Stieleria varia: one gene and its partner. The protein of the gene in region 1 interacts with the protein of each later gene in a pairwise test. Links are inferred from orthologs where the notes say so. Each region holds a gene or a part of one and is shown on either strand. Other genes may lie near its edges.

Evidence for each region.
Region 2: the proteins of sufU (region 1) and Pla52nx_RS21015 interact in binary tests that used the Escherichia coli proteins (3 or more experiments, as listed by UniProt). The link is inferred for Stieleria varia from one-to-one orthologs.

What each region holds. Positions count from the first base shown.
Region 1 is NZ_CP151726.1:4,268,984-4,272,081, reverse strand. What follows is about bases 229-3,002. They hold sufU (Fe-S cluster assembly sulfur transfer protein SufU), read right to left. Parts: upstream 1,954-3,002; coding sequence 1,504-1,953; downstream 229-1,503. Other genes in these bases: Pla52nx_RS14350 (GNAT family N-acetyltransferase), read left to right, coding at 2,347-3,002; Pla52nx_RS14360 (SufS family cysteine desulfurase), read right to left, coding at 229-1,498. Outside these bases: more of Pla52nx_RS14360, read right to left, coding at 227-228; more of Pla52nx_RS14350, read left to right, coding at 3,003-3,098. UniProt on the Escherichia coli protein: A scaffold on which IscS assembles Fe-S clusters. Exists as 2 interconverting forms, a structured (S) and disordered (D) form. The D-state is the preferred substrate for IscS.
Region 2 is NZ_CP151726.1:6,196,755-6,200,006, forward strand. The notes cover bases 6-2,933. They hold Pla52nx_RS21015 (cysteine desulfurase family protein), read right to left. Parts: upstream 2,100-2,933; coding sequence 912-2,099; downstream 6-911. Other genes in these bases: Pla52nx_RS21005 (protein kinase domain-containing protein), read right to left, coding at 6-95; Pla52nx_RS21010 (RNA polymerase sigma factor), read right to left, coding at 92-691; Pla52nx_RS21020 (NUDIX domain-containing protein), read right to left, coding at 2,080-2,691; Pla52nx_RS21025 (PQQ-binding-like beta-propeller repeat protein), read right to left, coding at 2,722-2,933. Outside these bases: more of Pla52nx_RS21005, read right to left, coding at 1-5; more of Pla52nx_RS21025, read right to left, coding at 2,934-3,252. UniProt on the Escherichia coli protein: Master enzyme that delivers sulfur to a number of partners involved in Fe-S cluster assembly, tRNA modification or cofactor biosynthesis. Catalyzes the removal of elemental sulfur from cysteine to produce alanine.

The DNA of each region.
Region 1 (3,098 bases):
CACTAGGCGCGGATGATTCATCAGCCGGAACGCGATAACGTCCGGTTCCCGATTACAGGCGTGAGAACCGAACGCTATCGCGTGGAGGCTGATAGGCGCAGACCGTATTGAGTCGCGTGAATAATCCGGGCTGGCGTTATCGGCTCATAAGAACTGCGTAACGCACTCAATCAACTGCCCCCAATGTCAGCCTGGAAAGGCTGACGTACGTCTCTAACTCAGCGGGCTAGCTCAACGGGCTTGCTGGCTTTCTGCGACGTCGGCCACGTGATGCGAATTTTTCTCGCACTTCGTGTACGGCAGCGATCAAACGGTCGACTTCATCGGCACGGTTGTAGAAATAGAAACTGGCTCGCGCCGTTGCGCTGATTCCTAGAGAAGCGTGCAAGGGCATCGTGCAGTGGTGCCCGGCTCGAACCGCGATCCCACGTGTGTCCAACCATTGCGCGACGTCATGCGCGTGCACGCCCTCGACCGTGAAACTGACGATACCGCTTTTTTGATCCGGCCTTGGGCCGACGATTGAGACGCCGTCAATCGCTCGCAGTCCCTCATCGGCTTGCACCGTCAATTGGCGTTCATGCTCGTGAATGTTGTCCATCCCGATCGCCGAGACGTAACGGATCGCTTCGGCCAGCCCGATGGCTTCCACGATCGGCGGCGTACCGGCTTCGAATTTATCGGGCAATGACGCGGTCGTGAACCCGGACGTGGTTACCGTATCGATCATCGCCCCACCGCCCAAAAACGGCGGCATCTCATCCAACAATGTTTCTTTCCCATACAGCACGCCAATTCCAGTCGGTCCGCAAACTTTGTGACCGCTGAACACAACGAAATCACTATTCCATTGCTGGACATCGATTTTTCGATGGGGAACGGCTTGAGCCGCATCCACCAACGTCACCGCACCGACCGCTCGAGCCAATTCGCCCCACTGCTGGACAGGAAAATCGGTTCCCAGCACGTTACTCGTTGCCGTGAACGCAAAGAGTTTTGGACGCAGTTCAGCGAGCATCTGCGATACGCGTTGGGTATCGATCGTAAAGTCATCTTCCAACGGCACGAACTCGATTCGGCATCCGACACGGCTTGCCAACTGATGCCAGGGTACGATGTTTGCGTGATGCTCAGCGATGGTCAGTAAGATCACATCGTCGGGACCGATGTTCTGATCGCCCCAGCAACGCGCGACCGCATTGATCGCCGCAGTGGCTCCGGCTGTGAAAACGATTTCGCATCGCGATCGGGCATTGAGAAAGCGTCGTGTTTCCTCTCGCGCCTGTTCATACGCCTCCGTCGACGCTTCGCTCAGCGTGTGAATCCCCCGATGCACGTTGGCGTAGTATTCTCTGTAACAACGATCCATCGCTTGCAACACCGCATCGGGGCGTTGTGTGCTGGCGGCGTTGTCCAAGAAGGCCAGTGCCGCGCCGCTGTTGGTGACGCGACTCAGGATGGGAAAATCGATTTGGAATCGTTCGGGATGGGGCAACATCAAATTCAGCTTTCTTCGCTCAAACTGGGGCCGCCGAAATGCGGTCCATCTGAGTCGTCCTCGGAGTCACCGGCGTCGACCGGTGCGTGAATGGCGCTTTGCAGGACTCTCCATGAGAGCAGACAGCACTTCTGGCGGTTCGGTGTCAGTTTTGGGCCAAACAGCTCCAGCATCTCGTCCGCCGAAAACGCTTTGACTTCATCCAGCGTCTTGCCTTCCACCTTTTCGATCAGCATCGACGCGGAGGCTTGACTGATCACGCAACCCTCACCCTCAAACCATGCTTCCTCGATCCGCCCGTCATCGCTCAAACGCAAGCTCACTTGAACGACATCGCCACACAGCGGGTTTTTGCCTTCGTCGGCGTGTGTCGCCGATTCCAGCGGTCCACGGTGATAGGGATCTTCGTAGTGATCCAGCACGTGTTCTTCGTAAATGTCTTGTTCGCTGGGCATTTTCTAGAAAGTCCGATCCTGTGAAACGTCACGATGAAACGCTGCCGACGCTGAGATTTCCCGCCTCGGGGGTCCAAACTGAGCTTAAAACGATTCGGTCGCGCGTACACTTTGACACCAAAGTGCAGCGTGACCAGGTAATAAAGTCTACGCAAGGTGTCAAAAATCGGCGAGCGGTCTTTCGCTGACTCTGTCGGAAGGTAAGAAAGGCCGCCGAAAAGGCCCATCCGTGTCGATTTCGGGCGGCTCCAAAACCGGTCGTCCCCCCACGCGACCAAAATAATGGAGCGAACCGGCAAAAACGGTTTTTCAGCAGTGAAAGTCGCCTCAAATGGCAGGGGTGATGGATAAACAGGCTCAAATCGGAGTATCCTTGGCGGTTGTCAATCGCCAATGAACATTACGTCCAGCGTTCCTTTGTCCAGTTTGATCGAGCCCAATCGCGACGACTTTGCCTCTTCGGCCACTGAGGTTGCCGGAGTGGGGGCTCTGCATGGGTTGAGTTCTACTGACAAACCCGCCGACGATGGTCAGGTGCACGACCACGATGACACTGCGAAAACAGCACAGGTAGCAAGTGTTGACGCCACATCAAGCTCGCCAACATCTAAACTCCAGACGTTGGGCTCGCCGACATTGACCGTCCAAGTCACGGCGATGGACCGACTGAGTGAAGCGGAACTCGATCGTTGGCGGATGATCCGCGCGATGCGTCCAGAGTTCTCAACGCCGTTTTTCTCGCCAGAGTTTTCTGCGGCCGTTCACCGTTCCAGGGGTGATGTCCAAGTCGCAATCCTTTTCGACGAATCGCAAGCCGACGGGTCTCAGCCTATCGGCTTCCTGCCGTTTCACCGCTTCCGAGGTTCCGCCGTTCCGGTGGGGCGATTCCTCAACGACGCTCACAACATCATCTGTCCGCCTGATGTGCAGATCGATTGGCTGTGGCTGTTGGAACAGCTCGACGTCAAAGCGTTCGACTTTCACGCCATGGTTGGGGCCGAAGCAGAGACGTTGGCACCTCACAGCCACGGACTCATTCAATCCTTCCGCGCCGATGTCGGCGACGACTCAGCGGCTTATCTGAAGCGGCTTGGGAAAGCACACAAGACGATCGGACGCCAAGGACAAAAGACACGAAAGATGGA
Region 2 (3,252 bases), 1.9 Mb from region 1 along the record:
TCCAGATGCGAAGTGAGTTCCCGCTCAGCCTGGTCGCTCAGTTCTCCACGCACAAACGACGAAAGTCGATTCGGATCACAAACTTGCTGATTCATGCTTCTGATGCCTCCAGTTCGGCAATCACGTCACGCAGTCGCTGCATGATTCGGCAGCGAGCCGTGTAGATGGTTCCAAGAGATTTTCCGAGTTGATCTGCCGCCGCCCGATTGCTTTGCCCGTCGATGACGGTCAGCTCGAACGCACGCCAAGTGTCGGGCTGGACATCACTGCGAACGATCTTCGCGGCTTGCTGGTAAAGCTGGCGACGATATTCCCAATCGATCAGCGATTCCGTCTCCGGATCAGTCTGCTGAAACTGAGCCAACAATTGCTGAACCGACGACCCACCCGCTGCCGGGTCTTTTGGGCCACGAGACAACGCATTGACGATCGCATTGCGAGTGACTCTGGCCAGCCAATGACGAAATCGCGTGGCCCCGTCCCGCTTCTCCCAATCACCAATTGCCGAAGCCACCGCCAACAGGACCTGCTGTGCAAGATCCTGAGCATCAGCGTCCTGTAACCCGCGAGCGACGGCGGTGCGAAAGATCACCGGTCGATAAATCGAGACAAACTGCTCCCACGCCGCCCGGTCTTCCGGGTTCTTGACCTGAACAATCAGGCTTTCGCGTGTTTCTGGGAACTGTGTCATACGGTGCGATCGGCTGCTGTGGCAAAGCGAACATTCTACCCGACAGCAGTTAAACACATGATTTCGCCATCCTTACACGAAAATGGCAAAGAAGTTTTCGCATCGTCGATCGACTGACTGAGTCCGGCTCGACGGTACAGCGTATTTTGTCATACACAGCATGACCTACGGTTCGTTCGTTTTCGACTTGGAAAGTCGAACGACAATCGTCGCTCCTCATTCAAGCCGGTTTGATGCGGCGGTAGGCATCGCAGAGTAAGCGAACGGCTTGTGTGATCTCCTCGTCGGTGGTGAACTTTCCGATCCCGAATCGAACGCTTCTGCGTGCCTCGGATTCCGTCAATCCGATCCCCGTCAACACGTGGCTTGGGTTCGCATCCACACTGCTGCACGCCGAGCCGCTGCTGAAACACACATCGGGCGCCGCAGCCATCCACGACTCGCCTTCCACATCCGGTAATCGCACATTCAAGTTCCCAGCCAAACGCTGCGGGGATTCCAGTGAGATGCCGTTGAGTACAAGCCCTTCAATACACTCCAACAACTTGCCACAAAAAACTTTGCGAAGCTGTCTGATTCGAGCGTCGGACTCGCTCATCTCCGACACAGCAATTTCCAAAGCAGTTGTCAACGCGACGATGGATGCCGGAGCAAGCGTTCCGCTACGCAGATTGCGTTGCTGACCACCACCCACGATCTGCGGACGCAAACGGACACGCCGATTCCCGTTTCCCACGACGAGAATTCCAATTCCCTTTGGCCCATAGAACTTGTGCGCCGAAGCGCTGAGCAAATCGACATCGACGGACTTCATGTCCACGGGCAAACGACCAACGGCTTGCGTGGCATCGCTGTGCAACAGGGCACCTGCTTGATGACACAAATGAGCGATCTGTTGCATCGGGCTGATCGTTCCGATCTCATTATTGGCCCACATCACCGAAACCAGCGCCGTGTCCTCATCGATTGCTCCAGCCAACGCATCCAGGTCCACACATCCGGCCAGCTCGTGATCCTGTGGATAGGCTGGTACGCGTGTGACACGCCATCCGTTTTGCTCGATCTCGGCAACCACATCCAGTACGGCGTGATGTTCTGTGAAGCAGGTGATCAGGTGACGACGTTTTTGCCGCGGGTGACCACAGATTCCACGGATCGCCAGGTTGTTGCTCTCAGTCGCACCACTGGTCCACAGGATGGATTCAGCCGGGCACCCAAGATGCCTCGCCACACATGCTGCCGAACGCGCGACCACGTCCGCCGCAACACGCCCCGCCGAATGCGACGTGCTGTGTGGGTTCCCGAACGACTGCGTCAACCAAGGCAGCATCGCGTCAACGACCCGTTGATCGCAAGGCGTCGTGGCATGGTGGTCCAGATAGATCATTTCACGAGTACAACGCGGCAACGGCCAGTTGGCTCCATGTCTCCAAACTCTCCGACTGGGATTTCAGTTCATCGACGGCGACGAAGCCACCTTCGGCCAAATCGGCTTCGTTGCTGGCCACGTGCGGAGCCGTCAAGACGAATCGATGCACCACACCCAAGTGAACTTTGCCGACATCGTTGGACGGATCGTAGATCAATCCTTCGACCGTGTGGGTGTACTCCGCATCCAACTGGATTTCTTCGGCCAGTTCGCGTTGCATTCCGGTTTCGTACGTGTCGCCTTCTCCTTCGGCGTCTTCGGCGCTGATGTGCCCGCCAATCCCGACACTTCGCTTCGCGTGCAACCGCTTCTCACCTGAACCGCCACCACGTGTGTACGCAAAGAGATTCAATCTTCCTTGCTCATCGGTCCACTCCAACAACACGTAGGGAATCAACTGCTTGAAGGTCGGGTCCGTTTCCATCTTGCTGCGTGGCTGGAACGACAATTGGTCAGATTTCAGTATCGGGCCGAGATACTTAGCCGTATCGGCCTCGAATCCTTCGAAATACCCGATCTCGTTCACCACCGATTCTGGCACGACCAACACGTGTTCTTCGTCTTTACTCACTTCGATTTCCCTGGGATTCAACGGGGGCATTTATCGCGTCGCCAATCTCAGGCAGACAACGTACTGATCGCCACGAAGCAACAGTCTATCACCGATGACAATCGGTGCCGACCAGCAGGGGTAGCTTAGCGCGGGACGAATCTTGGCGTCCTTGTCGTCGCTTTGTTGCGCCGGTTCTGCCATGTCCCAAGCCGCGATCACGTCCAGCCCCTTCGGGTTCGGCTTGATCACTTGCAATTGTCCGCCCTCGTCCCAAACCAACAAATGGTCGTTCACTTGTGCAACCGACGATCGCGTCCGACGATTGTCAACCCACATGACTTCTCCGGTCGACCACTTTACGCATCGAAAATCGCTGTCGGGTCCATTGCGTCCGCTGCACCCGTACAGATACCCATCGATCAGTGCAGGTGTTGACCAATGACATCGCATCGATTGCAAACGGCGATTACGTTGCGGATCCTGCCAGACGACTTCGACGCCTGTCGGTTTCGCAGACAGCAAAACGCTGCCGATCTCGTAGCACTCACTGATGAAGACTTGAGCTCCATCGACGACGGG